2 regions of the Rathayibacter sp. YIM 133350 genome follow, and region 2 is predicted to be linked to the other one. Evidence: predicted binding sites of a transcription regulator. Region 2 holds the regulator's gene; the other holds the start of a gene.

Region 1 (15,742 bases), on a different contig from region 2:
GGCCTGGGCGCGATCCCACGCGTCGCCTGCCCGTGTGCGACGGATGTTCAGAGGCATGCCCGGCGCGGCGTCGGCGATCAGGTGGAAGGGTGCCGCGTGCGTCACCCTCACCGTCACGACGTCGCCCGGCCGCGGCGTCGGCGAACCGGCAGGAACCTCGAAGTGCACGAGTCGGCTGTCTTCGGCCCGACCGGAGAGCCGGTGGGTGTCGGCATCCTTCTTGCCCTCGCCGTTGGCGACGAGCACGTTCACCTCTCGTCCGACGACCGCGAGGTTCTCCTCCCACGAGATGCGCTCCTGCAGGGCGGTCAGGCGCTCGTAGCGCTCCTGCACGACGTGCTTGGGAACCTGGTCGGGCATGGTGGCCGCAGGGGTGCCCGGGCGGATGGAGTACTGGAACGTGAACGCGGAGGCGAAGCGGGCGGCCTTCACGACGCGCAGGGTGTCTTCGAAGTCCGCGTCGGTCTCCCCCGGGAATCCCACGATGATGTCGGTCGAGATGGCGGCGTGCGGAATCCTGGCACGCACCCGATCGAGGATGCCGAGGAACTTCTCGGATCGGTAGGAGCGGCGCATGGCTCGCAGCACGCTGTCGGAGCCGGACTGCAGCGGCATGTGCAACTGCGGCATCACGGCCGGGGTCTCCGCCATGGCATCGATCACGTCGTCGGTGAACGCCGCCGGGTGGGGGCTCGTGAAACGGATGCGCTCCAGGCCATGGATCTGCCCGGCCGCACGCAGCAGCTTGCCGAAGGCCTGCCGATCGCCGAACTCCACGCCATAGGAGTTCACGTTCTGCCCCAGCAGCGTGACCTCGATGGCACCGTCGTCGACGAGGGACCGGATCTCGGCGAGGACATCTCCGGGACGACGGTCCTTCTCCTTGCCGCGCAGCGAGGGCACGATGCAGAAGGTGCAGGTGTTGTTGCAGCCGACCGAGATGGACACCCAGCCGCTGTAGGTCGAATCGCGCTTCGTGGGCAGCGTGGACGGGAAGGTCTCGAGGGCCTCGAGAATCTCGATCTGCGCCTCGTCGTTGTGACGCGCTCGCTCGAGCAGACTCGGGAGCGCACCCATGTTGTGGGTGCCGAAGACGACGTCGACCCACGGTGCCTTCTCGAGGATGGTGCTCTTGTCCTTCTGGGCCAGGCAGCCGCCCACGGCGATCTGCATGCCCTCGTGACGGCGCTTGACGCTCGCGAGATGGCCCAGGTTGCCGTAGAGCTTGTTGTCGGCGTTCTCGCGCACCGCACACGTGTTGATGACGACGATGTCGGGTTCGCGGTCGGCGGCCCGTACGTACCCGGCGGCCTCGAGGGAACCGGCGAGGCGCTCGGAATCGTGCACGTTCATCTGGCAGCCGAAGGTGCGCACCTCGAACGTGCGTGCCCGACCGTCGGCACCGACCGCAGCCGGCGACGGCGCGATGAGGGTCGGTTCACTGCTGAGGGTGGTGCTCATAGTCAACAAGTGTACGTTCAGCGCCTGCTGCGGCCGGCCTCCGCGAACGCGGTCCGGACCGCCGCGCGGGCCACGCTCATCGAGTATCCCTTGCGCATCAGGAAACCGATGAGGCGACGTTCGGCCGTCTCGTCGTCGAGCGAGCTCAGGCGACGGATGCGGTCGGCCGCCAGGGACTGCGCCGACCCCTCATCGTCGACCTCGAGCTCGTCGATGACGGCGGCGATGGTGGCCTCCGCGATGCGGCGACGGCGCATCTCGGTCTCCACCGCGCTGCGGCCGAGCCCCTTGCGTTCGTGGTGCGTGTGCACGATCTGCTCGGCGAGCCGGTGGTCGTCGAGATAGCCGTAGGAGAGGAACCGATCGTGGATCTCCTGCGCATCGGCGGGGTCGATGTCGGACTCGTAGAGCACGTCGATCGCCTCGGCCGCCGAGAGCGACCGCGCACGCAGTGCTCGCGTCAGCCGATTCTCGGCCTCGAGCGCTCGCGCCTGGGGATCAGCAGGGGCCGACTCCCCAACGCTGGCCTCGTCGCCCTCGCCATCCAGGACGGCGTCGTCGGCGGCGGAGTCGCGCCCGGCTCGGGCACCCCACGGCGGCTTGCCGCCGCCGAAGGACTGACGGGTGCGCGGTGCGCGCACACCGCTCGGTGCCGCCCACGGAAGGTACGAGACCGGGGCGAGGCGCTCGCCGGACTGCTCGGTCATGGCTGCCTCTCCCCGGTCTCGTCGCGCCCTCAGGCGCCCTTGCGCTTCGAAGCGATCGAGGGGATGTCGGCCCCGAGTGCCGCCTCTTTCGCCGCCGCTTCCTTGGCGGCCGCGGCTCCCACCGCACCGACGCCGAGCTTCGCGAGGATCTTGGTCTCGATCTCGGCGGCGATGTCGGGGTTGGCGATGAGGAAGTTGCGCGAGTTCTCCTTGCCCTGGCCGAGCTGATCGCCGTCGTAGGTGTACCAGGCGCCCGACTTCTTCACGATCGCGTGGTCGACGCCGAAGTCGAGCAGGCTGCCCTCGCGCGAGATGCCGACGCCGTAGAGGATGTCGAACTCCGCCTGCTTGAACGGCGGAGCCATCTTGTTCTTGACGACCTTGACGCGCGTACGGTTTCCGACCGCCTCCGCACCGTCTTTCAGCGTCTCGATACGACGGATGTCCAGGCGCACCGAGGCGTAGAACTTCAGCGCCTTTCCACCGGCGGTGGTCTCGGGGCTTCCGAAGAAGACGCCGATCTTCTCACGCAGCTGGTTGATGAAGATCATGGTGGTGTTGGTCTGGTTCAGGCCACCCGTGAGCTTGCGCAGGGCCTGCGACATGAGGCGGGCCTGCAGGCCGACGTGGGAGTCGCCCATCTCGCCCTCGATCTCAGCGCGGGGAACGAGCGCGGCGACCGAGTCGATCACGATGAGGTCGATGGAGCCGGACCGCACGAGCATGTCGGCGATCTCGAGCGCCTGCTCACCCGTGTCGGGCTGGGAGACGAGCAGCGAGTCGATGTCGACGCCGAGCTTGCGGGCGTACTCGGGGTCGAGGGCGTGCTCCGCGTCGATGAACGCCGCGATGCCGCCGTTGCGCTGGGCGTTCGCGATCGCGTGCAGCGTCAGCGTGGTCTTACCCGAGGACTCGGGACCGTAGATCTCGATGATGCGTCCGCGCGGCAAACCCCCGATGCCGAGGGCGACATCCAGGGCGATGGAGCCGGTGGGGATGGTCTCGACCGGGGCGCGCTCGTCACTGCCGAGGCGCATGACGGAGCCCTTGCCGAACTGCCGGTCGATCTGGGCGAGGGCTGTCTCGAGCGCCTTCTCGCGGTCTGCTGGTGTGGGCATCAGGGTCTCCTTCGATTCGATTCCGTCGCCTCTAGGCTGTCGTGTCGCGCTGCGACCGGAGGGAAGGCATCCGTACCGGATGCATCCGTTCATAACACGACTGACAAGGCAGTCAGCAGGTGGTCGCTGATGGGAATGACGCTACGCGACCCCTCCGACACGTGGTCGGCCGGCCGCCAAGAGTGGATAACCCGTCTTCGATGCCCTGCTGTGTAGGAGCCTACCAATCCCCGAACATCTCTTCGAGACATCGGCGGCGTGTCGGTCCCGGCGCGGAACTACTTCTTCGGCTCGCGCAGGCCGACGCCGTAGCGTCGATTCTCGGGCACGTCCATGGCGCGGCACAGGGCGATCCAGACATCGGCAGGCCGCAGACCGGCATCGAGCGCCTCCTGGGCCGTGCGGTTGCTCAGTTCGGCCAGCACGAGGTCGCGCAGGAGCGAACGACCATATGCCTCGCCGAACTCCTCGGAGACGGCGAGCCGGAACTCACTGAGCTTCACACCACACCTCGAATCGAACAGACGCGAACGCCAGCCGGTCGATGGACCGGCTGGCGTTCGGGATGCTTCTGGGGACTACCGAACCGCGAGCTCCGCGTCGAAGTCCACGACCAGGTCTTCGGGAACCGTGTCAGGGATGGGATTGATTCCCTCCAGCACGGCCAGCCGGTCGCCGACCTCGCGCATGATCACCGAGATCGGGGTGTCGAGCGCATCGGCGACGGAGGCGAGAATCTCGCTCGACGCTTCCTTCTGACCACGCTCCACCTCGCTGAGGTAACCGAGCGCCACGCTCGCCTTGCTGGCGACCTGGCGCAGGGTGCGGCCCTTCTGCAGGCGGAAGTCCCTCAGAACATCGCCAATTTCCTGACGAACCAGAATCATTGGAACCCCCTTTTCTACTGCCAGAACGACCGAGATCTTCTCTCAGGTTGGAAGAGCGTCTGCCATCCAATACCTCAAGCCTACTGCCGGCTACTGACGTTTTCTTGTGAATCAGTACCTTGTAACGGCGTGTTAACGCGGTCTATTCCGGCGGTAACGCGAGCGCGTCGAGCGCGCTCTCGATCGCCGCGCGCACCGTGGCGTTCCGGATGGCGGATCGATCGCCCGTCAGGCGCAGCGCCTCCGATGTCGTGCGCCCCCCGATCGAGACACCGATGAACACCGTTCCCACCGGCTGGCCGTCCTGGGGATCCGGTCCGGCGACGCCCGTCGTGCTCACCCCCACGTCGGCTCGACGGCCCTGGACGGCGAGGGCCTCGCGCACGCCGTGCGCCATCTGCTCGGCCACGGCGGGGTGCACCGCGCCGTGCCCTGCCAGCAGCGCCGCATCCACTCCGAGTACGGAGTGCTTGATCGCGGTGTTGTATGCCACGACACCGCCGAGCAGGGTGTTCGACGCTCCGGGTATGCGCACGATCTCCGCGCTCAGCAGCCCGCCGGTGAGCGATTCGGCGACCGCGATGGTGAGGGAGCGCCGACGCAGGAGGTCGACGAGCTCCGCCGCCGGGTCGCGCGGTTCAGGCATCCGTTCTCGCCGCCGCGCGTCGCAGCTTCCACGCCAGCCAGAGGTACTCCGCCCCGGAGAGAACGGTGAGCACGAGCGCCGCCGCCATGACGATCCAGTTCAGCCAGAACACCCAGTCGCCGAGCAGCGTCCACAGCGGGGCGAGGGCGAGGGAGATGGCGACGGCCTGCACGACGGTCTTGAGCTTGCCGCCGCGCCCGGCCGGAACGACATTGCGGTGCGAGAGCTCCACCATGCGCCAGACCGTGATGCCCACCTCGCGCACGATGATGACGATCGTCACCCACCACCACAGCTCGCCCAGGATCGACAGGCAGACCAAGGCTCCGCTGGTCAGCAGCTTGTCGGCGATGGGATCCAGCAGCTTGCCCAGGTCCGTTACCAGGTTCCGCCGCCGCGCGATGGCCCCGTCGAGGCTGTCGGTGGCGATGGCGAGGATGAACAGGGCCGCGGCTGCCCAGCGCAGTGCCCCGTCGGCTCCGGCATCCGCCAGCAGCATCCAGAAGAACACCGGGGCCAGCAGGATGCGGATGACCGTGATGACGTTGGGCGCGTTCCAGTTCGAGACACGCACCGGCGCGTCGGATGACACCATGATCAGTCCCTGCCGGTCAGCTGCCAGGCGTCCTCGTCTGAGGGGCCATCCTCTTCAGGATAACCCTGCGACATCTGCGCGACCGGGTCGCCGTCATACGGATCGACCTCGACGCGCGCGGGGGCGGATGCGGCGGCAACCGCAGCCGGGCCGGCCGGTTCCTCGCCGCGCAGCCGGGCGAGCACACCGGGCAGCTGCTCGGCCGTCACCAACACGTCGCGGGCCTTGGAACCCTCGGAGGGCCCGACGATCTCGCGGGACTCGAGCAGGTCCATGAGACGCCCGGCCTTCGCGAACCCGACGCGCAGCTTGCGCTGCAGCATGGAGGTGGACCCGAACTGCGAGGAGACCACGAGCTCGGCAGCCGCGAGAAGCAGCTCGAGGTCGTCGCCGATGTCGGAATCGATCTCCTTGCGCTCCACGACAGCGGTGACATCGGGTCGGTAGTCGGGGCGGGCCTGGCGGGTGACGTGCTTGACGACCTTCTCGATCTCGGCCTCATTCACCCACGCACCCTGCACGCGAAGCGCCTTGGAGGCGCCCATGGGCAGGAAGAGGGCGTCGCCCTGGCCGATGAGCTTGTCGGCGCCGGGCTGGTCGAGGATGACGCGGGAATCGGTCACGCTCGTCACGGCGAAGGCGAGCCGCGAGGGAACGTTCGCCTTGATCAGGCCGGTCACCACATCCACCGACGGCCGCTGGGTCGCGAGCACCAGGTGAATGCCCGAGGCGCGAGCCAGCTGGGTGATGCGCACGATGGAGTCCTCGACGTCGCGCGGGGCGACCATCATGAGGTCGGCGAGCTCGTCGACGACGACGAGCAGGTAGGGGTAGGGCTTGAGCGTGCGCTCGCTTCCGGGCGGCAGCACGATCTCGTTGCCCACGACCGCCTTGTTGAAGTCGTCGATGTGACGGAAGCCGAACGACGCGAGGTCGTCGTAGCGCATATCCATCTCCTTCACGACCCACTGCAGCGCCTCGGCGGCCTTCTTGGGGTTCGTGATGATGGGCGTGATGAGGTGCGGAACACCGGCGTAGGGCGCCAGCTCGACCCGCTTCGGGTCGACCAGGACCATGCGCACCTCGCTGGGCTTGGCGCGCATGAGGATGGAGGTGATCATCGAGTTGACGAAGCTCGACTTGCCCGATCCGGTGGAGCCGGCCACGAGCAGGTGCGGCATCTTCGCGAGGTTGGCCACGACGAAGCCTCCGCCGACGTCTTTGCCGACGCCGATGGTCATCGGATGCGTGGACTTGGTCGCGGCGCTCGAGCGCAGCACGTCGCCGAGGGTGACGATCTCACGGTCGCTGTTCGGGATCTCGATGCCGATCGCGCTCTTGCCAGGAATCGGGGAGAGGATGCGCACCTCGTTGGAGGCGACGGCATAGGCGAGGTTCTTCGCCAGCGCGGTCACGCGCTCGACCTTGACGCCCGGACCGAGCTCGACCTCGTACTGCGTGACGGTGGGACCGCGCGAGAACCCGGTGACCCGAGCGTCGACCGAGAACTGGTCGAGCACCTCGGTGATGGCACGAACCACCTCGTCGTTGGCTGCGGAGCGGGTCTTCGCCGGAGCGCCGGCGATGAGCGTCGAGACGGAGGGCAGGTTGTACGGCGCGGTCGGCGTCGCCTCTGCCGGTTCGGAGCCCTCGAGGTCGAAGTCCTCGGAGTTCTCGTCGGAGAATCCGGGGAGCACTCCTGCCGCACCCGGCAGGCCGGATGCGAGCGGGGCGGCGAGGGCGGGCACCGCGCCGTCGGGCTGCAGCGCCGTGGCGCCCACGTCGCCGGTGAACCTCCCGATGGCCGATTCTGCCTGGCGCAGGGTGGCGAGCACGTCGGTCTGCTGGGCATCGGCATCCGGCTCGATCGCACTCGCGAAGCCGCCGTCGGGCGCATCGCCGAAGATCTCGGTGAAGCCGTCGGCCGATGGCCCCGCGAAGTCGGGGTCTTCCTCACGGCCGGAGTTGTTGCGCCGCCACCAGGGCAGGTGGCCCTCGGTCGGCTGCTCGTCGTCGATGCCGTCGAGCTCGACCTGCTCGGTCTTCTGCTTGCGGGCGGCCTTTGCCGCCTGCCGCTCCTCCTCGGGCTGCAGCTGCGCGCCGAACAGCCAAGCGTAGAGCTCCCGGAAGCGCTGCGGCACGCGGTTCGGCGGCGTCTTGGTGATGATGAGCAGCGAGAGCGCGATGAGCAGGATCATCACGATCACGGCCAGCGGGGCGCCGACGAGCAGGAGCGGCCAGGTGATCATCCACCCGAGGATGCCGCCGGCCCTCGCCAGCACGGCCATGCCGTCGGTGGGCTCGGGCGTTCCGCCGAAGACATGGCAGAGCCCGGCGATGGAGACGAGCAGGATGCCGAGGCCAATGCCGATACGGGAGTTGTCGTGCACCGACGCCGGATGCCGGAAGAGCCAGACCGCGAAGACGAGCATGATGATGGGCAGTCCGAAGGCCACCCGGCCCAGCAGACCGCCGAAGGTCCACGCGTCGAGAGTCTCGGCGACCGGGTCCTGGATGAAGAACCACTCGATGACCGCTCCCGCAACGGCGAGCAGCACGATGAAGAACGGCAGGCCGTCGCGGCGCTCCTCCTTGGCGAGCTTCTCGGGCCCGAGCGCACGCGCGGCTGCCCCGGCTACGTGGGCCATGGCCATCCACATGCGCACGACGAGGGCGGGCTTCTCCTCCGCGGGGGCGAAGGTGACGGTCTTTGCCGTCGCGGTCGAGGTGCGGGGCTTGCTCGTGGACGCACCGCCGCGCGTCGCGCCGGTGCTGCGGGCGCGTCCGTTCGCCTTGGTGGTCGTAGCCATGGTTCAACGGTAGCCGCGGCATCCGTCATCGCCCGGGAGGCGGGCTCGGGTGTCGCCGCCGGCGCGCACGCGAACCACCGGGGGCGACGGCGGCCGCGAGGACCGCGACGAGCACCGGCCGGGTGAGGACCGATCAGGCGGCGAGTCGCGCGAGCGTGTCGAGCGAGCGCACCTCGACCTGGAGGCTGGCGAGTTCGAGCACGGCAACGCTCTCTGCCGGCAAGGGCTGCCAGCCGGCGATGTCGAGGCCGGTCGAGGCGAACACGACCGAGCCGTCGTCGAGGCGACGCTGGCGCATGAGGTAGTAGGCGTCGCGGTGATCGCGCGGCAGGAGCTCGCCGAGGCCGCTCGCGTCGAAGTCCTCGTGGGGGATGCGGGCGCCCTCGCTCGCGTGCACGGCGATCAGGTGGGTGGGCGAGAGGATGAGCGCGTTCATGCTGCTCGTGGGAAAGAGCGGCCGCAGCTGCTCCACGGTCGCCATGACGGCATCCGGCAGGTCGAGCCCCTGCGCGAGCTTGGTGCGGATGACGGCGAAGTAGCGTTCGCTGTCGGTGTCGCCGCGCAGCTGAGCGCGCAGTTCGGGCGCGATGAAGGCTTCGATGGCCGCGGCGGGCTTCAGCGCGCCGTTGTGCGCGAAGGCGATGCCGTCTGCGGTGAACGGATGCGTGTTGTCGTCGCGGCAGGCCATGCCATCCGTCGCCATGCGCAGGTGCACGAGCCCGGCGGGCGCCTCGCGGCGAGCCAGGGCGCGGGTGAGCCGGTCATCCGCCGCTCCGCTGGTGGGTGAGAGTTCGCGCTCGACCCGACCCGCCTGCTCATCGAGCCAGGCGGTTCCCCAGCCGTCGCGGTGCAGCAGGGCGAGGTCTTGGAACACGCCGACTTCGTCCGCTCCGAGGACTCCCCGTACCGTCACCGGCGCTGCCGCCGCGTACCCCAGGAGCCTGCACATGCGAACCCTTCGACGACAGTGCGTTCCCGCACACGAGTGGTTGTCTCGTCTTCGACGCTACAACGCCCGTGTTGCGACGACGTGACATCCCGCGCACAGTCGCATTTCTCCACGCCCCCCACTACCGGGGAGGGCTGCGGGTCGGTGTCAGCGCAGGTTCTTGACCATGGTCTCGCGCGTGCCGACCCGGGCCACCGGCGCGAAGCCCTCGCTGCGGTAGAGATTGACGGCGTGGTTGCCGCTCTCGACACTCAACGCGATGCGGTTGTAGCCGCGTCGCGCGGCAAGTCCGATCGTCTCGCGCAGCAGCGCCCGGCCCACTCCCTGGGCGCGCCAGTACGGCTTGACGCCGAGGATGAGTTCGGGCACGCCCACCGCCACGAAGCCGTAGCCCGGTGCATCCGTCGGGAACAGCCGGAACCAGCAGGCGCCGATGCTCTCATCGACCTCGGTATCGACGGCGACCACGCCCTCGTCGCTCGGTCGCTTCCAACCCATCACGTACCGGGAATGGGCGGAGTCCGCGATGACCTCGACGCGGTTGCGGGCGGCCAGGCGGTCCCAGTTGGCGGCCTCGACCATCATGTCGGTGAGCAATCTCGCATCGCTCGCCGTCGCCGCCCGCAGTGCGAATGCCGCCATGAACGGATGCTACGCGTCGCGTGTTACGCCTGCGTTTCGGTCTGCGACCAACCGGTGATCGCCGCCCGTGCGAGGGCGATCACCGGTGCTGCTCGCGGCTACGCCTCGACGACGACGGGGATGATCATCGGACGACGGCGAAGCGCCCGGCCCGCCCATGATCCGACGACGCGGCGGATCGCCTGCTGCAGCGCATGCTGATCGCGCACGCCCGACTGCGCGGCATCGGCGAGGGCGGAGATGATCTTGGGCTTGATCGACTCGAACACCGTCTCGTCCTCGGCCACACCGCGGGCGTGGATCTCGGGGCCCGAGATGACCTTGCCGGTGGCGGCGTCGACGACCACGATGACCGAGATGAAGCCCTCCTCGCTGAGGATGCGACGGTCCTTGAGGTCGGCATCCGTGATCGCGCCGACGCTCGAGCCGTCGACGTAGACGAAGCCGAGGTCGAGCTGGCCGACCACTTTCACCTCGCCGGCCTTCATGTCGAACACCGTGCCGTCCTCGCCGAGGAAGGTGTTCGCCTCGGGGATGCCGGTCTGCTGTGCGAGAGCCGCATTGGCCCAGAGGTGGCGCCACTCGCCGTGAACCGGGAGCACGTTCTTCGGCTGCAGGATGTTGTAGACGTAGAGCAGTTCGCCGGCGGCCGCGTGACCGGAGACGTGCACCTTGGCGTTGCCCTTGTGCACGACGTTCGCGCCGAGCTTCGTGAGGCCGTCGATGATGCGGTAGACGGCGTTCTCGTTGCCCGGGATGAGGCTGGAGGCGAGGATGACGGTGTCGCCCTCCCCCACCTCGACCGCGTGGTCGCGGTTGACCATGCGGCTGAGCACGGCCATCGGCTCCCCCTGGGAACCCGTCGACATGTAGACGATCTTCGCGTCCGGAACGTCGCCGGCCTTCTTGTAGTCGATCAGCACGCCGGCGGGAACCTTCAGGTAGCCGAGCTCGGCGGCGATGGTCATGTTGCGCACCATGCTGCGCCCGAGCAGGGCGACCCGACGGCCGTTGGCGTGGGCCGCGTCGAGCACCTGCTGCACGCGGTGCACGTGGCTCGAGAAACTGGCCACGATGACCTTGCCCGTCGCCTTGGAGATGACCTGGTCGAGCACGGGACCGATCGCGCGCTCGGGGGTGGTGAATCCCGGCACGTCGGCGTTCGTCGAGTCCACGAGGAACAGGTCGACACCGCTCTTGCCGAGGCGGGCGAACTCGCGGAGGTCGGTGAGGCGGCCATCCAGCGGCAGCTGGTCCATCTTGAAGTCGCCGGTGGCCAGAACGGTGCCGGCGGCCGAGTGGATGACGACGGCCAGCGCATCCGGTATCGAGTGGTTCACGGCGACGAACTCGAGGTCGAACGGCCCCATCGCCTCCATGTCGCCTTCCTTGACGGTGAGGACGAACGGCTTGATGCGGTGTTCCTTGAGCTTCGCCTCGATGAGGGCGAGCGTGAGGCCGGATCCGATGAGCGGGATGTCGGCCCGCAGCTTGAGCAGGTAGGGGACGGCGCCGATGTGGTCTTCGTGGCCGTGTGTCAGCACGACGCCGACGATGTCGTCGAGGCGGTCGCGGATGGGGCTGAAGTCGGGCAGGATCAGGTCGACGCCAGGCTGGTGCTCCTCGGGGAAGAGAACGCCGCAGTCGACGATGAGGATCTTGCCGTCGATCTCGAAGATGGTCATGTTGCGGCCGATCTCACCGAGTCCCCCGATGGGGATGACACGCAGGGTGCCGGACTCGAGAGGGGCGGGTTCGTAGACGTCGCGGGGCATAGGCCCTCCTGTACTGCTCAGCGTGTTGTTCCCGCGATACGCGGGAGGGCGCCGCCGGCGGCGGCATTCCTGTCGGGCCGGAAGTTCGAGAAGTCGACTCCGGCGATGTCGCGCACGAGCGCGATCTCGTCTTCGATCTGCGCGGCTTCCCATTCCTCGGGACCCACGAGGGGCAGGCGCACACGCGGGCTCGCGATGCGGCCGAGGCCGTGCAGGATGTACTTGGCCGATACCGTTCCGGGAACGTGCGTCATCACGGCGCGCACCAGCGGTTCGAGTCTCTTGTGGGCATCCGTCGCCGTGGCGAGGTCGCCGCGGTTCACGGCGTCGACGATGGTGCGGTAGGGCGTCGGGGCGATGTTCGCCGTCACGCCGACGAGCCCGGTCGCGCCGATGGCCAGGTGCGGCAGCACGTTCGCGTCATCGCCCGAGAAGTACATGAGGTCGGTCTGGTTCAGCACGCGGCTGACCTCGCTGAAGTCGCCCTTGGCGTCTTTGACGGCGAGGATGTTGGGGTGCTTGGCCAGGCGCACGAGCGTCTCGTAGCGGATGGGCACGCCGGTGCGGCCGGGGATGTCGTAGAGCAGCACGGGCAGGTCGGTCGCATCCGCGATCATGCGGAAGTGGGTCAGGATGCCGGCCTGGGTCGGCTTGTTGTAGTACGGCGTGACGATCATGTTGCCGTCGGCGCCGGCCTTCTCGCTCTGCTGGGCGAGCTGGATGGCGTGCGCGGTCTCGTTGGAGCCGCCGCCGGTGATGATCTTCGCACGGCCGTCGGCCACGGACTTGCCCACCTCGACGAGCCGCAGCTTCTCGGCATCCGTCAGCGTGCTGGTCTCGCCGGTCGTTCCGGTGACGACGATTCCGTCGGCACCCGCCGTGATGACGGAGTCGATGTGCTTCTCGACCCCGGGCCAATCGACTTCGCCATCGGCGGTGAAGGGCGTGACGAGCGCGACAAGCACCTGTCCGAAGGGATTCTCGATGGACACGTCCCGAGTGTATCGGTTCGCCGGGTGCGGTCACGGCGTGTGACGGGTCGGGCGTCGGGTGGTTCAGGCCCGGGTATAGGTGAGGAAGCGGTAGCGCAGGCCGGTGCGGGAGGTGTGCCATCCCTCGGCGGGGTCGATGGATGCCGGGTGCCAAGTATCCGCGTCGATGGCCGGGGCCAGCGTGTCGCCCTCGACCTCGAGGTCGATCTCGGTCACCTCGAGCACGTCGGCCGCATCGATGACGGATGCGTAGACCTGCCCTCCCCCGATGACCCAGACGGTGGGCGGCACCAACGCCGGCGCTGCCGCGCCGGCGTTGCGCCACTTCGGCGGGCGTTGCGCCAGATCTTCTGGCGCAAGGGCCGCGGAAATGGCGCAACCGGCGAGGGAGAGCGCGTCCTGCACCGAGGGCGCGGCCTCGGCGCCCTCGGCGCTCCAGGCGGGCGAGCGGGTGACGACGATGTTGCGCCGGCCGGGCAGCGGTCGGAACCGCTCGGGGATCGAGTCCCACGTGCGGCGGCCCATGATGACGGGACCATCCATCGTGACCTGCTTGAAGTGCGCGAGGTCCTCGGGCAGGTGCCAGGGCATCAGTCCCCCGCTGCCGATCACGCCGTCGCGTGCCTGCGCCCAGATGAGGCCGACGCGGACTCGCGGGGCGGCATCCGTCATACCGCGACGGCCGCTCGGATGGCGGGATGGTGCTGGTAGTCCAGCAGCTCGATGTCGTCGTAGGTGTAGTCGAACAGCGAGTCGCGCGGTGCCAGGCGCACGCGGGGATACGGGAAGGGCTCGCGCGTGAGCTGCTCCCTCACCTGCTCGACGTGGTTGTCGTAGATGTGGCAGTCGCCACCCGTCCAGACGAACTCGCCGGGCTCGAGCCCCGTCTGCGCCGCGACCATGAGCGTGAGCAGGGCGTAGGAGGCGATGTTGAACGGCACTCCGAGAAAGAGGTCGCCGCTGCGCTGGTAGAGCTGGCACGAGAGCTTGCCGTCGGCCACGTAGAACTGGAACAGGGCGTGGCAAGGGGCCAGCGCCATGTCGGGGATGTCGGCGGGATTCCACGCCGAGACGATGAGCCGACGCGAGTCGGGCGTGGCGCGGATGTCGTTGAGCACCTGGGAGATCTGGTCGATGTGCCCACCGGAGGGGGTGGGCCACGAGCGCCACTGCACGCCGTAGACCGGTCCGAGCTCTCCGGATGCGTCGGCCCACTCGTCCCAGATGCTCACGCCGTTCTCGCGCAGCCAGGCCACGTTGGACTCGCCGCGCAGGAACCACAGCAGTTCATACGCGATCGACTTGAAGTGCACGCGCTTCGTGGTGATGAGCGGGAAGGACTCGCTCAGGTCGAAGCGCAGCTGCCGGCCGAAGACGCTGCGCGTTCCCGTTCCGGTGCGGTCGCTCTTCTGCGTGCCGTGCTCGAGAACATCGCGCAGCAGGTCTTCGTACGGGGTCGGAATCGGCTGGCTCATCGCGTCGATGCTACCGCGGCCCAGCCTCGCATCCGAGGTGCGACGCCGCTGTTCGACACGAAGGCAGGCGACACGAGAAATCTTGGTATTCAGTGTTGCTATCTACCGGTACTCATGCTTACTATGTACCGGTACCAAGTGACACCGAGTAGTAGGAAGGAGGGCCTCATGGGCAAGCAGACGACGGAGATGCTCAAGGGCACGTTAGAGGGCATCGTGCTCGCCATCCTGGCCGTGCAGCCGGCATACGGCTACGACATCACGGCCCGGCTGCGCGACCAGGGCTTCTCCGACATCGCCGAGGGCACCATCTACGCCCTGCTGGTCAGGATCGAGCAGCGCGGCCTCGTCGACGTCGAGAAGATCCCGTCGGAGAAAGGGCCGCCGCGCAAGGTGTACTCGCTGAACGCACAGGGCGCCGAGTACCTCGAGGAGTTCTGGAAGACCTGGAGCTTTCTCGCTGAGCGCATCGAACAGCTCCACCACCGCATCGAACACCCGCAGAAAGAAGGAGAGTAACCATGGCTGCCAAGTGGATCGAGGTCCTCACAGGATCGCTCGAGCAGAAGAAGCAGTACCGGCAGTACAAGGCGCGCCTCGAGGCCCTGCCCGAGCCGTACCGCGCGGCCGCCAAGGCCGTTGACCGCTACCTCATGTACACCGGCGGAGTCACCGATGGCGACACCATGGTGAAGATGCTCGGCGACTCCGCCGATCTCTGGGAGCGGGCCGCCATCGACGCAACGCCCGTCGCCGACATCGTCGGCGATGACCCCGTTGAGTTCGCCGAGGACTTCGCCGCGGCGTACGTCGGCAAGCGCTGGATCGACAAGGAGCGCGCTCGCCTGAACCAGGCGATCGAGGACGCGAAGGGAGACGAGCACAAATGAGTGCCCAGCCCACCCTCGAACCCGCCATCCGGGTGACGGGAATCACCAAGTCCTTCAAGGACCTCCACGTGCTGCGCGGCGTCGACTTCGACGTCACCGCGGGCAGCATCTTCGCCCTGCTCGGCTCGAACGGCGCGGGGAAGACCACGCTCGTGCGCATCCTCTCCACACTGCTGAAGGCGGATGCGGGCCTTGCCACGGTGCACGGCTTCGACGTCGCGACCAAGGCCGGCGACGTGCGGGAGTCCATCAGCCTGACGGGCCAATTCGCCGCGGTCGACGAGGTGCTCACCGGCCGCGAGAACCTCGTCCTCGTCGCCAAGCTGCGCCACCTGAAGAACCCGGGCGGGATCGCCGACGACCTGCTCGCCCGCTTCTCGCTGACGGATGCCGGTGGCCGCCGTGCGGGCACTTACTCGGGCGGCATGCGGCGTCGGCTCGACATCGCGATGAGCCTGATCGGCAACCCGCCGATCATCTTCCTCGACGAGCCGACGACCGGACTGGACCCGCAGGCCCGCATCGAGGTCTGGCAGACGGTCAAGCAGCTCGCGAAGGTCGGCACGACCGTACTGCTGACCACCCAGTACCTCGATGAGGCCGAGCAGCTGGCCGATCGCATCGCGATCCTGCACAAGGGCACGATCATCCAGAACGGCACCCTGAGCGAGCTGAAGCAGCTGCTGCCGCCCGCCGAGGTGGAGTACGTCGAGAAGCAGCCCTCCCTCGAAGACGTCTTCCTCGCCCTCGTCGGCGAGACCGGCGAGGCCGGCGAGACCGGCGAGACCGGCTCGC
Region 2 (15,742 bases):
CGGCGGCCTCATGATGCCGCTCATGGCGACCCTGGTCATGCAGGCCGCCGGGGGCAAGTCGCTCGGCAGGCTCATGGCCGTGGTCAGCCTTCCGGCGGCGCTCGGACCGATCCTGGCTCCTGCACTCGGCGGCATCATCCTGAACTGGCTGGACTGGCGGTGGCTGTTCTGGGTGAACGTTCCCTTCTGCCTCGTGGGGCTGGTGCTCGCCTGGCGCTTCCTTCCGGCCGACGGGCCGCGCACGCGCGCACGGCTCGACGTGCTCGGCCTCGTGCTGCTCTCCCCGGCTCTGGTCGGCATCCTCTACGGTCTCTCGAACGTCGGCAAGGACGGCGGCTTCACCCGCGCGGACGTTCTGGTACCGGCTCTCGCGGGAGTGGTGCTGCTCGCCGTCTTCCTGGTGCGTGCCGGCCGGCGCCCCGCCGACGCTCTCGTCGACGTGGCCCTGCTGCGCCGCCGTGCCGTCGGCTCGTCGTCGCTCGTGCTGTTCCTCTCGGGCGCATCGCTCTACGGCTCGATGCTGCTGCTGCCCCTCTACTTCCAGAACGTGCGCGGAACGGATGCGCTCGCCGCCGGTCTTCTGCTGGTACCGCAGGGCATCGGCACGCTGCTCAGCCGCACCCTGGCCGGTCGCCTGACCGACAGCATCGGCGCGCGGTGGGTCACCATCGCGGGTTTCGCGGTGACCGGCCTGGCGACCATCCCCTTCGCCCTCGCCGATGCCCACACCGGCATCTGGTGGCTGATGGCGGTGATGCTCGTGCGTGGCGTGGGCCTCGGAGCCGTGATGATCCCCGTGATGAGTGTGGCGTTCGTCGGGCTCGACCGTTCGGAGATGCCGCACGCGAGCATCATCACCCGGCTCGCACAGCAGCTGGGCGGCTCGTTCGGCACGGCGATCCTCGCCGTCATCCTCGAGACCGCGGTCGCCGGCGCATCCGGTCCGGCCGCCGTGGCGTTCGCGTTCGACCAAGCCTTCTGGTGGGCGATCGGCTTCACGGTCGTGGCGATCGCGGTCTCGTTCGCCCTTCCCGCCCGGGCCGCGCAGCCGCCCGCGCCGGCACCCGCTGCGCCGACGGAGCGGGTCGAGGCGTAGCCGCGGTTCTGCGTGCCATACGCTCGAAGCATGACGAATCTGCGCTGGGGCATTCTTGCGACGGGCGGCATCTCGCACGCCTTCACCAACGATCTGGTGCTGAACGGGCACACCGTCCAGGCCGTCGGATCGCGGAGCCAGGGCGGTGCAGACGCCTTCGCCGCCGAGTTCGACATCCCGAAGGCCTACGCCAGCTACGAGGAGCTCGTGGCCGACCCGGACGTTGACATCGTCTATGTCGGCACGCCGCATCCGTTCCACGCCGACAACGCCGCCCTCGTGCTCGATGCCGGCAAGCACGTGCTCGTCGAGAAGCCGTTCACCCTCAACGCAGGCGAGGCCCGGCGTGTGGTGGAGTTGGCGCGCGAGAAGAACCTGCTCGTGCTCGAGGCCATGTGGACCAGGTGGCTTCCGCACATGGTGCGCATTCGCGAGGTCGTCGCGTCGGGCGTGCTCGGCGACGTGCACACCCTGATCGCCGACCACACCCAGTCGTTGCCGACCGATCCAACGCACCGCATCAACGCCCTCGAGCTGGGTGGCGGCGCCCTGCTCGACCTCGGCATCTACCCGATCTCGTTCTCGTTCGACCTCTTCGGCCCGCCCACGTCGATCCAGGCATCGGCGACCTTCAAGCCGACGGGGGCGGATGCGCAGGTCGCCACGATCTTCCGCTACGCCGGCGACCAGCTCGCCTCGACCCTCTCGGCGAGCGACACGCGTGGCCCCAACGTCGCGACCGTCCTGGGGACGAAGGGCCGCATCGACATCGACGGCGTCTGGTACACCCCGTCGTCGTTCCGCGTGATCGACGCCGACGGCGAGGTCATCGAGACCTTCGAGAGCGAGGTGATCGGCCGCGGCATGCAGTACCAGGCGGCCGAGGCCGAGCGACTGGTCGCCGCCGGCAAGATCTCGAGCGACATCCTCTCCACCGACGAGAGCGTCGCCATCATGCAGACCCTCGACGCCATCCGCGAGCAGATCGGCCTGCGCTACCCCGGCGAGGCATGAGCCTCCCTCACCGCTCTCCCAGCCGGGCCGCCGTAGGCTACCGCGGATGACCGAGAAGGATGCCCCTGCCTCCGCCGTGCGAGCGCGCCTCGGCGCGCTGCTCTCGCGGCACCCGCGCGGGTGGGCGATCGCTGCCGGTTCCCTCGTCGTGGCGCTGCTCGCCGGCGGAGCGCTGACGGCGGGAGCCGCATCCGCCCGCCCGGAGGCGACGCACGCCGCGGTGCGCGCAGCAGCCACCCCGACTCCCACGGCGACCGCCCGACCGACGCCGGCCGCTGCGCCGGCCGCCAGCAAGGTGCGCACGTGCCTGGTCGGAGACCGGGCAACCGACCCCAGACTCGCCCAGATGCAGGCGCAGGTGCGCAACGCGACGACGGGAGAGGTGCTCTTCGACCGCGGCGGCGGCACGCCGAACCGGGCGGCGAGCGTCATGAAGGTGCTCACCTCGGCCGCGGCGCTGAAGGTGCTCGGCCCCGACTACCGCGCCACGACCACCGTCGTCAAGGGCGCCGAACCCGGCTCTGTCGTGCTCGTCGGCGGCGGCGACCTCACGCTCTCGCGCCTTCCGACGGGACAGGATTCCGCGTACGACGGCGTCGCCCATCTCGATGACCTCGCCCGCCAGGTGCGCACGGCGTGGGATGCCGACCCCTCGAACCCGCCCCTCACGACGCTCATCCTCGATTCGTCGTACTTCGGAGGCCCGGAGTGGCAGCCGAGCTGGAACACCAAGGAGCAGGGCGACGGCTACATGCCGCACATCGCCGCCCTCGAGGTGGACGGCGACCGTGACAGTCCCGCCCGCAGCACGTCGCCACGCAGCGACGACCCCGTCGGCCGCGCCGGTGACGCGTTCGCCGACGCGCTCGGCGGCATCCAGAGCATTTCACGCGGCACCGCTCCCAGCGGGGCGAGCCAGCTGGCCTCGGTGCAGTCGCCGACGGTCTCCTCGCTCATCCAGCAGGCGCTCATCGTCTCCGACAACACGATCGCCGAGATGCTCGCGCGCCTCACCGCGATCAAGGCCGGAACGGGCAACAGCTTCGACGCCATCCAGCCCGCCGTGCTCGACGCGCTGAAGTCCTACGGCATCGACACGAGCGGCATCCGAGTGGTCGACGGCTCGGGTCTCTCCGACGACAACGCCATTCCGCCCTCGTACCTCACGAGCCTGTTCGTGAAGATCAATGCCAAGGAGGGCGACCTCGGCGTCATCTTCGACGGCCTGCCCGTATCGGGCAAGTCCGGTTCCCTCGGCTACAGCGACCGCTTCACGGGCGACGCCGACGTGGCGATCGGGTCGGTGTTCGCCAAGACCGGATGGATCGACACCGGCTACACCCTCTCGGGCATCATCCACTCGGCGGACGGCACGCCGCTGACCTTCGCGATCTACGCGCTCGGCGACGTGGACGAGGACGCCAAGCAGGCCATCGACCTGCTCGCGGCCGCCTTCTACAGCTGCGGGGACAACCTCTCCAACGGCTGAGCCACCCCGCCGCCCCGGCCGCTCCCGCTGCCCCGCATCCGCCGCCCCACATCCGTCGTTGAACCATTTCGTCGCCGTTGGTCCGGGCGTAGCGGATCAACGGCGAGCAAATGGTTCAACGGCGAAGGGAGAGCCCGGATTCTCGAGCGGGAGTGGCGATAATGAAGGCATGACGCGAGCGCTCTTCATCGTCGACGTGCAGAACGACTTCACTGAGGGCGGTGCCCTCGGCGTGAACGGGGGAGCGGCGGTGGCCGCCGGTGTCAGCGAGCTGCTCGCGCAGCATCCGCAGGCCTACGACTACGTCTTCGCCTCCCGCGACTGGCACGACGGCGACAACACCAACGGCGGCCACTTCGCCGAGGGCGCCGCACCCGACTTCGTCGACACGTGGCCGCAACACTGCGTCTCGGGAACCACGGGTGCCGAGTACCACCCCGCCCTGAACACGGATGCGGTCGACGTGCACATCCTCAAGGGGCAGGGCAAGCCTGCGTACTCGATCTTCGAGGGCACGGATGAGGCCGGGCACTCCGTGCAGGAGCTGCTCGCCGAGAAGGGCATCACCGATGTCGACGTCGTCGGCATCGCGACCGACTACTGCGTGCGGGCGAGCGCCCTCAACGCGCTCGAGCACGGCCAGCACGTGCGAGTGCTCACCGACCTCGTGGCCGGAGTCGCTCCGGAGTCCAGCGATGCGGCACTCGCTGAGATCGCGCACGCCGGCGGGCAGCTCGCCACCTCGGACGCGGTGGCCTGACCGCCCGCCACCAACATTTCCGGCCGGAACCTAGCTGCGAGCGGCCTTCAGCACCCGGTACCCCTTGCCCACTCCCTCGCGGGTGACGGCGAGGTCGGGGAACTGCTCCTTGAGCCAGGCGTGCAGCGAATCGGCGCCGAGGTTCTTCTGGATGACGATCCAGGCATCCGACCCGGGCTGCAGGCGAGGCAGCCACGCCTGCATGATGGCGTGCAGCTCGGCCTTGCCCACGCGGATGGGCGGATTGGTCCAGATGGCGGCGAAGCGCACGTCGGCGGGAACATCCTCGGGCCGCACGGCGTTGACATTGGTGACGCCGACAGCGGCCGCGTTGCGCCGAACCAGTTCGAGGGCGCGGTCGTTCACGTCCACCGCCCACACCGTGGCCTCGGGTGATTCGAGTGCCAGGGTGAGAGCGATGGGCCCCCACCCGCAGCCGATGTCGAGCAGATCTCCCGAGGCAGGGGGAGCGGGAACCTTCTCGAGCAGCACTTCCGTGCCGTCGTCGACATGCTCGGGGCTGAACACCCCGTTCGCCGTGGTGAGCGTGTAATCCCGACCCGAGAGCCGCACGTCGATGCGTCGGGGCTTCATCTCCGACCCGGGGGTGTTGGTGAAGTAGTGCTCTGAAGCCATGCAAGGAACGTACCTGAGAGTAAGGAACTAGGGTTAACCCAATGACTGAAGCCACAACGCAGAATGACGACGTGGTCGCCCGCGTACTGGCCAATGCAGACTCCCGAGCCGGCGTCGCCATCTTCGGCGGCCAGGCGCAGGCGCTGCAGACCGAGAATGCGTACGGCTCGTCCGACGGCGCGCCGGGCGGCAACTCCGACGGCGAGCAGTTCGAGCGCGAAGACCGCGCGGCACTGCGCCGCGTCGCCGGTCTCTCCACCGAGCTCGAAGACGTCACCGAGGTCGAGTATCGGCAGCTGCGCCTCGAGAACGTCGTGCTCATCGGCGTGTACTCGCAGGGCTCCCTCACGGATGCCGAGAACTCCATGCGTGAGCTCGCCGCGCTCGCCGAGACGGCCGGTGCGACCGTGCTCGATGGACTGCTGCAGCGTCGGCCGAATCCCGACCCCTCGACCTACCTCGGCAAGGGCAAGGCGCAGGAGCTCGCCGGCATCGTCGCCTCCCTCGGTGCGGACACCGTCGTCGCCGACACGGAGCTCGCCCCCAGCCAGCGGCGTGCCCTCGAAGACGTCGTCAAGGTGAAGGTGATCGACCGCACGGCGGTCATCCTCGACATCTTCAGCCAGCACGCCAAGAGCCGCGAGGGCAAGGCGCAGGTGGAACTCGCCCAGCTCGAGTACCTTCTTCCGCGCCTGCGCGGCTGGGGTGAGTCGATGAGCCGCCAGGCCGGTGGCCAGGTGGGCGGCACGGGCGCCGGAATGGGCTCGCGTGGTCCCGGTGAGACGAAGATCGAACTGGACCGCCGTCGCATCCACACCCGCATGTCGCGCCTGCGCAAGCAGATCACCGCCATGAAGCCCGCCCGCGAGGCCAAGCGCGCCAACCGGCGCCGCAACTCGGTGCCCTCCGTCGCCATCGCCGGGTACACGAACGCGGGCAAGTCGAGCCTTCTCAACCGCCTCACCAAGGCCGGCGTGCTGGTCGAGAACGCCCTGTTCGCGACCCTGGATGCGACGGTGCGCAAGAACGAGACCCCCGACGGCCGCGTCTACACGCTCGCCGACACGGTCGGGTTCGTGCGCAACCTGCCGCACCAGCTCGTGGAGGCGTTCCGGTCCACGCTCGAGGAGGTCGCCGACTCCGATCTCATCGTGCACGTGGTGGACGCCTCGCATCCCGACCCGGCGAGCCAGATCCAGACCGTGCGCGACGTGATCGGCGAAGTCGGTGCACGCGACATCCCCGAGCTCGTGGTGTTCAACAAGGCCGACCTCGTCAGCGACGATGATCGCCTCGTGCTGCGCGGCCTCGAGCCGCGCGCCGTGTTCGTCTCGGCGCGCACCGGTGAGGGCATCCCCGAGCTGCTCGATGAGATCGCGCGGCAACTGCCCGACCCGAGCGTCGAGGTCAACGTGCTCGTTCCCTACACGCGTGGTGACCTCGTCTCCGCGCTGCACGAGCGCGGGCGCGTGCTCGCCTCGGAGCACGAGGAGCAGGGCACCCGCGTACGCGCGCTCGTGACGCCGGAATTCGCCGCGCAGCTCGAGAAGCTCTGAGCGCCACCGGCTCCGGATGCGGGGCCCGCGTCACGCGAAGTCACACATTCCCCTCGGCAGCGGTGTCGGGTTAGGCTCGCCTGAACGACGGCCTCGCTGCCGTCAGGAGCGACAGCCGAGCCCGGCACCCGCCCACGAATGAGCCGGCGACCCGCCGGCATCCGTTGACACTTCGTGAGGCAGAGCATGGTTTCGGTTCAGGCGTCCCCGGGCGATCCCGCCTGTACGCTGCCCGTCTCGTTCGAGCTCTATCCGCCTCGTTCGGATGCGGCAGCCATCGCGCTCGGCCGTTCCATCGACCGTCTCGCCGAGGCCGACCCGGCGTTCATCTCGGTCACCTTCGGCGCCGGCGGCTCGACCCGCGACCGCTCGCTGACGGTGCTCAGCTACATCCTCGAGAACACCCGGGTGCAGCCCATGGCGCACCTGACCTGCATCGGGTCGTCGGCCGAGGAGGCGAACCAGCTCGTGCGCCGCTTCCTGGACGCCGGCATCACGAGCTTCCTCGCGCTGCGCGGCGATCCGCCGACCGACGGAACACGCGAGCACGACGGCGACCTCAAGAGCGCCGCCGAGCTGGTGCAGCTCATCCACCGCGTGCAGCAGGAGCGCGAGCCGTTCCGGCAGCAGCCGCTCCCCGGGGCAAACGGCGCCGCGGCCCGTCTGCGCGCCCGGCCGCGCCCCGAGCGCGTGGCCGTCGCCGCCTTCCCGACCGGGCATCCGCGTGCGCGCTCCGCGCAGCAGGAGATCGACAGCCTTCTCGCCAAGCAGGCCGCCGGCGCCAATCTCGCGATCACGCAGTTGTTCTACCGGGCCGACGAGTACCTCGGCTTCGTCGAGCGGGCCCGCGCCGGCGGCGTGAGCATCGACATCCTGCCCGGCATCATGCCGGCAACGAGCGCGGCCCGCCTGCGCCGCATCGCCGAGCTCACCGGCGAGCATGCCCCCGACGACCTGCTCATCGCACTCGAGATCGAGCCCACCGACGAGGGCCGGGCCAAGATCGCCACGGAGTTCTTCGCGAACCTGGCCGCCGAGGTCATCGCCGGGGCCGCGCCGGGCCTGCACCTGTACACCCTCAACAAACACGAGGCAGTGCTCGCCGTACTGGCGCGCCTCGGCCGCTTACCCGCCACCGCATCCGCCATCAAGGAGAACGCATGACCACGACCGCCTTCCCCGTCGGAACGATCCTGGGCTACCCCCGTATCGGCCGTCACCGCGAGCTCAAGAAGGCCGTCGAGGCGTTCTGGGCGGGTCGCATCGACGACCAGCAGCTCCAGCAGGCCGCGGCCGGCGTGCGCCGCGCCACGCGGGAGCGGCTCGCCTCGCTCGGCCTCGGGCGTGCCGATTCGGCCATTCCCGAGAGCTTCTCGTTCTACGACCAGGTGCTGGACGCTGCCGTGACCGTCGGGGCCATCCCGGCGCGGTTCGCCGACCTCGTCGATGCCGACGGCCAGGTGGATGCCGCCGGCTACTTCACCATCGCCCGCGGTGAGGGCGATCGCGCGCCGCTCGAGATGACCAAGTGGTTCGACTCGAACTACCACTACCTGGTGCCCGAGATCGGGCCCGACACCGTCTTCTCCCTCGCCAGCGATCGGCTCGTACGCGAGTTCGCCGAGGCCGCGGCCGACGGGTTCCTCACGCGGCCCGTCATCGTCGGTCCCGTGACCCTGCTGTTGCTCTCCAAGCCGGCGACGGATGCGCCGGCCGGGTTCGAGCCGCTCAGCCGGCTGGGCGACCTGCTGCCCGTCTACGAGCAGCTTCTGGCTCGGCTCGCGGATGCCGGAGCGGAGTGGGTGCAGCTGGACGAGCCCGCGCTGGTGAACGAGTCCATCGTCGTGGACCGTTCGGCGCAACTCGATGCCCTCGCTGCCGCCTATGGCGCGTTGGCGGGATCCCCGAACCGGCCCGCGATCTTCGTCGCCGCACCCTACGGAAGCCTCGACGACGCGCTTCCCGTGCTCGCCGCATCCTTCGTCGAGGCGATCGGGCTCGACCTCGTGCGCGGCGCGCTGCCGACGGATCTCGATGAGCAGACCCTCGCTGCGCTGCGGGCGAAGACGATCGTCGCCGGCGTGATCGACGGCCACAACATCTGGCGCGGCGACCTCGCGGCCGCATTCGAGAAGGCCGTCGACGCCCGCGAACTCTCGCCATCCGTCGCGGTCTCGACCTCGACGTCGCTGCTGCACGTTCCGCACACCCTCGACGACGAGTCGCGGCTGGGCGCCCTGAAGAACTGGCTCGCCTTCGCCGACGAGAAGGTCGCGCAGGTCGCGGTGCTCGCCCGCGGACTCGCGGAGGGCGAGCGTGCGATCGCGGCCGACCTCGACGCGGCCGGCCGTGCGCTCGCCGAGCGGCTGGCGGCACCGGGAGTACGGGATGGCGCCGTGCGCGCTCGTGCGGCCGCGCTGACCGATGCCGACTTCTCGCGCGGTGACTACGCCGAGCGTCTCAGTGTGCAGGGCGATGAACTCGGCCTGCCGCCGCTGCCGACGACGACGATCGGCTCCTTCCCGCAGACCGGCGACATCCGTCGCGCCCGGGCTGCCCTCGGACGCGGCGAGCTCAGCGAACAGGCCTACGTCGAGGCCATGCAGGCCGAGATCCGGCGCGTGGTCGACCTGCAGGAGGAGATCGGGCTCGACGTTCTCGTGCACGGCGAGCCCGAGCGGAACGACATGGTGCAGTACTTCGCCGAGAACCTCGATGGCTTCGCGGTCACCGAGAACGGCTGGGTGCAGTCCTACGGCTCGCGCTGCACGCGCCCTTCGATCCTGTGGGGTGATGTCTCCCGCCCGGCGCCGATGACGGTCGAGTGGTCGCGCTACACGCAGTCGCTGACCCAGAAGCCCGTCAAGGGGATGCTCACCGGACCGGTCACGATCCTCGCGTGGTCGTTCGTGCGCGACGACCAGCCGCTCGGGGAGACGGCGCGTCAGGTGGCGCTCGCCCTGCGCGACGAGATCTCCGATCTCGAGGCCGCAGGCATCCGCGTCGTGCAGGTGGACGAGCCGGCGCTGCGCGAGCTGCTGCCGTTGAAGAACGCGGACCACGCCGACTACCTGGACTGGTCGGTGGGATCGTTCCGGCTCGCCACCGGTGGCGCGGCCACGGCAACGCAGGTGCACACGCACCTCTGCTACTCGGAGTTCGGCGTCATCATCGACGCCATCCGGGCGCTGGATGCCGATGTCACCTCGATCGAGGCGGCGCGCAGCCGCATGGAGGTCGTCGACGACATCGCCGCGAGCGGCTTCGACCACGGCATCGGGCCGGGCGTCTACGACATCCATTCGCCGCGCGTTCCGAGCGTCGCCGAGGTGACGGAGCTCATCGAGAAGGCGCTCTCGGGCGTGCCAGAGCGCCAGCTCTGGATCAACCCCGACTGCGGACTGAAGACGCGCGGCTACGACGAGACGGTGGCTTCGCTGCGCAACATCCTCGAGGCGACCCGCGGCGTGCGGGCGCGGGTGGGCGTCGGCGCGTAGGGGGCGGGTTTCCTGCGCCGAGTACGCAGAAGTTGCGGGTGCGGGTGATCCCGTGCACCGAGAACGCAGATAGTGCGGGTGTGGGGTGGTCTCCTGCGCCGAGAACGCAGATAGTGCGGGTGTGGAAGCATCCACACCCGCACTATTTGCGGGATGGCCGGGGTAGCACCCTCGATACGTGCGGTCTCGGTGGTAGCTCTGGGGGTCGTGCCTCGGTGACGCGATGTCGATGCGAGGCTGGTTCCAGCGCGCGGACTCCAGTGCGCTTTGGACGGAGGCGGGCGGCTCCCCGCATCCGTTGCGATTTGCACTCGCCTCAATCATCGAGAACGCAGAATTCGCGGGTGCGCCTGATCCCCGTGCGTCGAGAACGCAGAACTCGTGGTTGCACCTGATCCTGGTGCCTCGAGAACGCAGATATTGCGGGTGCTTGGGTCCGCGGACCCGCGATTTGTGCGGGATGGATGGGCTGGGACCCGCATTTTGTGCGGGGTGGATGGGGTCGCATCCGTTGCGGTCGCGAATGGCTGCGATCGCCGAGAACGCAGGATTTGCGTATGCGGGCGAGTATTCGGCCTCGAGAACGCAGAAATTGCGGGTGTGGATGCTTCCACACCCGCAATATCAGCGGTTTCGGTGAGCTGGGCTGGGCCGGCGCGCGCTCAGACCGAGCGCAGTACCGCCACGACCTTGCCGAGAACGTCGGCCGCGTCGCCGAGGATCGGCTCGTAGGAGCTGTTGCGCGGCAGCAGCCAGGTGTGGCCGTCACGCTGGCGGAACACCTTGACGGTGGCCTCGCTGTCGAGCATGGCCGCGACGATCTCGCCGTTCTCGGCGGTGTTCTGCCGGCGCACGACCACCCAGTCGCCGTCGCAGATGGCGGCGTCGATCATGGAGTCGCCCGCGACCTTGAGCATGAAGAGTTCACCGTTGCCCACGAGTTGCCGGGGGAGCGGGAAGACTTCCTCCACCTGCTGCTCGGCGGTGATGGGGATGCCGGCGGCGATGCGTCCGACGAGGGGAACCATCGCGGCATCGGCGACCGAGGGTCCCATGGAGAAGGAGTCGGAGTCGGGAGCGGGCGTCGCATCCGACTGGGAGGGCACCTCGATGAGCACTTCGAGGGCGCGCGGGCGGTTGGGATCGCGGCGCAGGTAGCCCGAGAGCTCCAGCTGGTTGAGCTGGTGGGTGACGCTCGAGAGCGAGGCGAGGCCCACGGCGTCGCCGATCTCGCGCATGCTCGGCGGATAACCCCGCTGGCTCACTGACCGCTGGATCACGTCGAGGATCGACAGCTGCTTCGCGCTCAGGCTCTTGCGCCGACGGGTGCGCTCCCGCGGTGCCTCGGTCTCGTTGGTCACTTCTCTCACCTTCCGGATGCCCGCTGGAGCGCCGCCCACGACGAGTGTCAGTGGTGCCTGTTTCTATGTGTCCAGGCACTCGAAACTCTATCCGGGCGAGGGTGCCGCAACAAACATTCATTCGAGTGTGTCGTGGAACAAATTCCATGAACATCCGAAGAGGTTGGTTGACTCTTCGAATAATCGAAGATACATTCGGAACACAGCTTCGCATCCGGCCCTCCCGGCCGAGGGCCGGATGCGAGAACCCCGAATGCCAGAAACGCCAATGCCAGAGACCTGCTGGCTGAAGAACCTGGAGGAGCAATGAGCACCGTTGCGTTCGGCACCACCTTCCCGACGAGGGCCCGCCGCATGTCGAGCTCGACACCCGTGGCTCGGGCGACCGGCTCGTCGCCCGAGGCGCGGACCCGTCTGCACCTGACCCGTCGCGGACGTGTCGTTCTGACGGGCCTCGCCGCCCTGCCGCTCGTGGCCGGTGCCTTCCTGCTCTCGCTCAACGCGGGCATGGCCGAGGCGGGCGGCGCCGGGGCGGGGCAGAGCTTCGAGTACGTGACCGTTCAGTCGGGCCAGTCGCTCTGGCAGCTCGCCGAACAGCTCGCCCCCTCCGCGGACCCGCGCGACGTGATCGCCGACATCGTGAGCCTCAACCAGCTCGCCTCGACCGACATCGAGCCCGGCCAGCGTCTGGCCATCCCCGCCCAGTACTGAGCCCCGGCCCGCGCTGGGCACACCGGCGGCGTAACGCGGAAGCACCGCCGGTACGATGGGGTGAGTGACGAGTCTCGACGACCTGCCCATTCGCGACGACCTGCGCGGACGTTCGCCGTACGGCGCTCCGCAGAAGGTCGTTCCCGTCGCGCTGAACGTGAACGAGAACACGCATCCCCTTCCCGGTGACGTGGTCGACGACATTCTCGCCCGCATCGCGACAGCCCTGCCCGGGGTGAACCGGTATCCCGACCGCGACTTCACCGAATTGCGCGAGGCGCTCGCCCGCTACCTCGGCAACGGCATCACCGCAGACCAGATCTGGGCGGCGAACGGATCGAACGAGGTGCTGCAGCACATCCTCCAGGCCTTCGGAGGCCCCGGGCGCACCCTGCTCGGCTTCGCGCCGACCTACTCGATGTACCCGCTGCTGGCCTCCGGCACCGGAACCGCGTGGATCGGCGCCGAGCGGGATGCGGACTTCGAGCTCTCGCCCGAAACCGCGGCCGCGGCCATCCGCACGCACCGACCCGACGTGGTCTTCCTCTGCGCCCCGAACAATCCGACGGGAACGCCGCTCTCTCTCGAGACCATCGCCGCCGTGTACGACGAGGCGCCCGGGATCGTGGTCGTCGACGAGGCCTACGCCGAGTTCGCGCTCGACGGCCAGCCGAGCGCGCTCACTCTGCTCGAGGGCCGTCCCCGGCTCATCGTCTCGCGCACCATGAGCAAGGCGTTCGCGTTCGCCGGCGTGCGCCTGGGCTACGTGGCCGCCGATCCGGCGATCACGGATGCGCTGCGGCTCGTGCGACTGCCGTACCACCTCTCCGCGATCACGCAGGCCGCGGCGACCGGGGCACTCGCGCACGCCGACGAGATGCTCGCGATGGTCGACGAGATCCGGTCCCAGCGCGACCGCATCGTGACAAGGCTCGGCGCGCTCGGCTTCACGGTCTACCGCAGCGGCAGCAACTTCGTGCTCTTCGGCGGCGTGGACGACCCGCACGCCGTGTTCGAGGCGCTGCTGGAGCAGGGCATCCTCATCCGCGACATCGGCATTCCGCACACCCTGCGCGTCTCGGCCGGCACGGAGTCGGAGACGGGCGCGTTCCTCGAGGCCATCGCCGCGTTCGCGCCGGCGAGCGCCAATAGGATCGACGCATGAACGCACCCCGCACCGCCCGCATCGAGCGCGCCACGAGCGAGTCCCGCATCGAGCTGAGCATCGACCTGGATGGCAGCGGCGTCGCCGACATCCAGACCACGGTGCCGTTCTTCGACCACATGCTGAACGCGTTCGCGAAGCACTCCCTCACCGACCTGACCGTGCGGGCATCGGGCGACACCGCCATCGACGTGCACCACACGGTCGAAGACACCGGTATCGTGCTCGGCCAGGCCATCCGCGAGGCCCTCGGCGACAAGAGCGGCATCAGCCGGTACGGCGACGCCCTCGTGCCGCTCGACGAGGCACTGGCCCAGGCTGTCGTCGACATCTCGGGGCGACCCTTCCTCGTGCACGAGGGCGAGCCGGCCGGATTCGAATACCACCTCATCGGAGGGCACTTCACGGGGTCGATGGTGCGGCACTTCTTCGAGGCCGTCACCTTCGCCGCCGGCCTCACGGTTCACCTCACGCTCGTTCGTGGCCGTGACCCGCACCACATCGCCGAGGCCGAGTTCAAGGCCTTCGCCCGCGCCTTCCGCGCCGCCAAGGCGCGCGACGCCGAGGTCCTGGGGGTCCCCTCCACGAAGGGTGCACTGTGAGTTCTCCCCGCGTGGTGGTGCTCGATTACGGATCGGGCAACGTGCACTCGGCCGCCAAGGCGCTCGAGCTCGCGGGGGCCGATGTGCGCCTGACCCGTGAGCGCTCGGCGGTCATGGATGCGGACGGCCTGCTCGTTCCCGGTGTCGGCGCCTTCGGCGCCGTCATGGACGCACTCGAGGCGGTGCGCGGCCATGAGCTCATCGATCGGCGGCTGGCCGGCGGACGCAAGGTGCTCGGCATCTGCGTGGGCATGCAGGTGCTCTTCGAGAACGGCGTCGAGCGGGGATGCGACCGCGAGGGGCTCGGTGAGTGGCCGGGCACCGTCGCCGAGCTCGACGCGCCCGTGCTGCCGCACATCGGGTGGAACACCGTCGAGGCCCCCGAGGACTCGGTGCTCTTCGACGGCATCCGCGATGAGCGGTTCTACTTCGTGCACTCCTATGCCGCGACGGACTGGACGCTCGACGTGCAGCCGCCCTATCCGCAACCTCGGGTGACGTGGGCGGAGCACGGCCAGCGATTCCTGGCGGCCGTCGAGAACGGCCCGCTTTCCGCCACCCAGTTCCACCCCGAGAAGTCGGGCCCGGCGGGCATCCGACTGCTGTCGAACTGGATCGCGACCCTGCGCGCGTAGGCGCGAGAAGCCGGCCGCGACGGCGGCTCGGCATAGGATCGATAGCTTGTGCGGGGCCCTTCCGCCATGAACCGAGGATGAAATGAGCGAGTTCAACGAGACCCCCGACCTCATACTGCTGCCGGCGGTGGATGTGGCCGACGGCAAGGCCGTGCGGCTCACGCAGGGCGAGGCCGGCACCGAGACCAACTACGGCGATCCCGTCGAGGCGGCCGAGGACTGGGCCGCTCAGGGGGCCCAGTGGATCCACCTCGTCGACCTCGATGCCGCGTTCGGCCGTGGCGAGAACCGCGACGTGCTGAAGCGCGTGCTGCACCAGGTGCGGGGCGTCAACGTCGAGGTCTCCGGAGGCATCCGTGACGACGAGTCGCTGGATGCCGCCATCGACCTGGGCGCCAAGCGCGTGAACCTCGGCACCGCCGCCCTCGAGAACCCCGAGTGGGCGGCGAGCGTCATCGCGAAGTACGGCGAGGCGATCGCGGTGGGCATGGACGTGCGCGGCACGACTCTTGCGGCTCGCGGCTGGACCCGCGACGGCGGTGACCTCTGGGAGGTGCTGCAGCGACTGGAGGACGCCGGCTGCGCCCGCTACGTCGTGACCGACGTCACCAAGGACGGCACCATGCGCGGCCCGAACATCGAACTGCTGAAGCAGATCATGGAGCGCACCGAGCGTCCCGTCGTCGCATCCGGGGGAATCTCGAGCCTCGATGACATCGCCGCGTTGCGCGACCTCGTTCCGCTCGGTCTGGAGGGGGCGATCGTGGGCAAGGCGCTCTACGCCGGTGCCTTCACCCTCTCCGAGGCGCTGGATGTCGCATCCCGCTGACGGCGACGGCCCTGCCTCCGACCGGCACGCTCCCCGCACCGACTCCGCCGGGCAGCCCTGGGCCGGTAGGGCGTTCGAAGCCAACACGCACACGAGCGATGACGGGCGCGCCCCGGCCCGACTGATCGAGGCGCTGCGCCGATTCCGTACGCGTGAGGTCGGTCAAACCGAGGTGGTGGACGCCCTGCGGGAGTCGCGGCTGCTCATTCCCCTCGTCGCGCAACTCGGCGGCGGGGGAGAGGGCGTCGATGCCCATACCGGCCTGCGCACCGACAAGACGCAGGAACTCGCGATCGTGACGGTCGCCGGGCCCGACGGACGCAACGTGCTGCCCGTGTTCAGCTCGGTCGAGGCGATGTCGGCCTGGAACCCGAAGGCGCGGCCAGTGCCC

Evidence for each region. The regulator LexA, encoded in region 2, represses DNA repair genes until DNA is damaged. The targets are predictions, from matches to a motif close to TCGAACANNTGTTCGA.
Region 1: recA (recombinase RecA) is a predicted target of LexA. The motif match lies at 3,517-3,532, and genes of this name have one in related genera.

The regions. Positions count from the first base shown of each region.
Region 1 covers NZ_JBBELO010000007.1:118,722-134,463, reverse strand. Annotated here, with positions in the region: gene miaB (tRNA (N6-isopentenyl adenosine(37)-C2)-methylthiotransferase MiaB) at 1-1,461, opposite strand, end outside; gene WDJ51_RS01615 (regulatory protein RecX) at 1,479-2,168, opposite strand; gene recA (recombinase RecA) at 2,198-3,286, opposite strand; gene WDJ51_RS01605 (DUF3046 domain-containing protein) at 3,565-3,789, opposite strand; gene WDJ51_RS01600 (helix-turn-helix domain-containing protein) at 3,865-4,173, opposite strand; gene WDJ51_RS01595 (CinA family protein) at 4,316-4,819, opposite strand; gene pgsA (CDP-diacylglycerol--glycerol-3-phosphate 3-phosphatidyltransferase) at 4,812-5,414, opposite strand; gene WDJ51_RS01585 (FtsK/SpoIIIE family DNA translocase) at 5,417-8,224, opposite strand; gene WDJ51_RS01580 (class II glutamine amidotransferase) at 8,358-9,173, opposite strand; gene WDJ51_RS01575 (GNAT family N-acetyltransferase) at 9,321-9,815, opposite strand; gene WDJ51_RS01570 (ribonuclease J) at 9,914-11,590, opposite strand; gene dapA (4-hydroxy-tetrahydrodipicolinate synthase) at 11,608-12,582, opposite strand; gene WDJ51_RS01560 (dihydrofolate reductase) at 12,646-13,254, opposite strand; gene WDJ51_RS01555 (thymidylate synthase) at 13,251-14,057, opposite strand; gene WDJ51_RS01550 (PadR family transcriptional regulator) at 14,226-14,576, shown strand; gene WDJ51_RS01545 (DUF1048 domain-containing protein) at 14,579-14,947, shown strand; gene WDJ51_RS01540 (ABC transporter ATP-binding protein) at 14,944-15,742, shown strand, end outside.
Region 2 covers NZ_JBBELO010000028.1:100,749-116,490, forward strand. Annotated here, with positions in the region: gene WDJ51_RS09275 (MDR family MFS transporter) at 1-1,096, shown strand, start outside; gene WDJ51_RS09280 (Gfo/Idh/MocA family protein) at 1,127-2,110, shown strand; gene WDJ51_RS09285 (D-alanyl-D-alanine carboxypeptidase/D-alanyl-D-alanine-endopeptidase) at 2,157-3,599, shown strand; gene WDJ51_RS09290 (isochorismatase family protein) at 3,769-4,359, shown strand; gene WDJ51_RS09295 (class I SAM-dependent methyltransferase) at 4,390-4,995, opposite strand; gene hflX (GTPase HflX) at 5,037-6,551, shown strand; gene WDJ51_RS09305 (methylenetetrahydrofolate reductase) at 6,738-7,715, shown strand; gene metE (5-methyltetrahydropteroyltriglutamate--homocysteine S-methyltransferase) at 7,712-10,048, shown strand; gene lexA (transcriptional repressor LexA) at 10,711-11,409, opposite strand; gene WDJ51_RS09320 (LysM peptidoglycan-binding domain-containing protein) at 11,716-12,120, shown strand; gene WDJ51_RS09325 (histidinol-phosphate transaminase) at 12,185-13,285, shown strand; gene hisB (imidazoleglycerol-phosphate dehydratase HisB) at 13,282-13,887, shown strand; gene hisH (imidazole glycerol phosphate synthase subunit HisH) at 13,884-14,522, shown strand; gene priA (bifunctional 1-(5-phosphoribosyl)-5-((5-phosphoribosylamino)methylideneamino)imidazole-4-carboxamide isomerase/phosphoribosylanthranilate isomerase PriA) at 14,605-15,351, shown strand; gene WDJ51_RS09345 (SseB family protein) at 15,335-15,742, shown strand, end outside.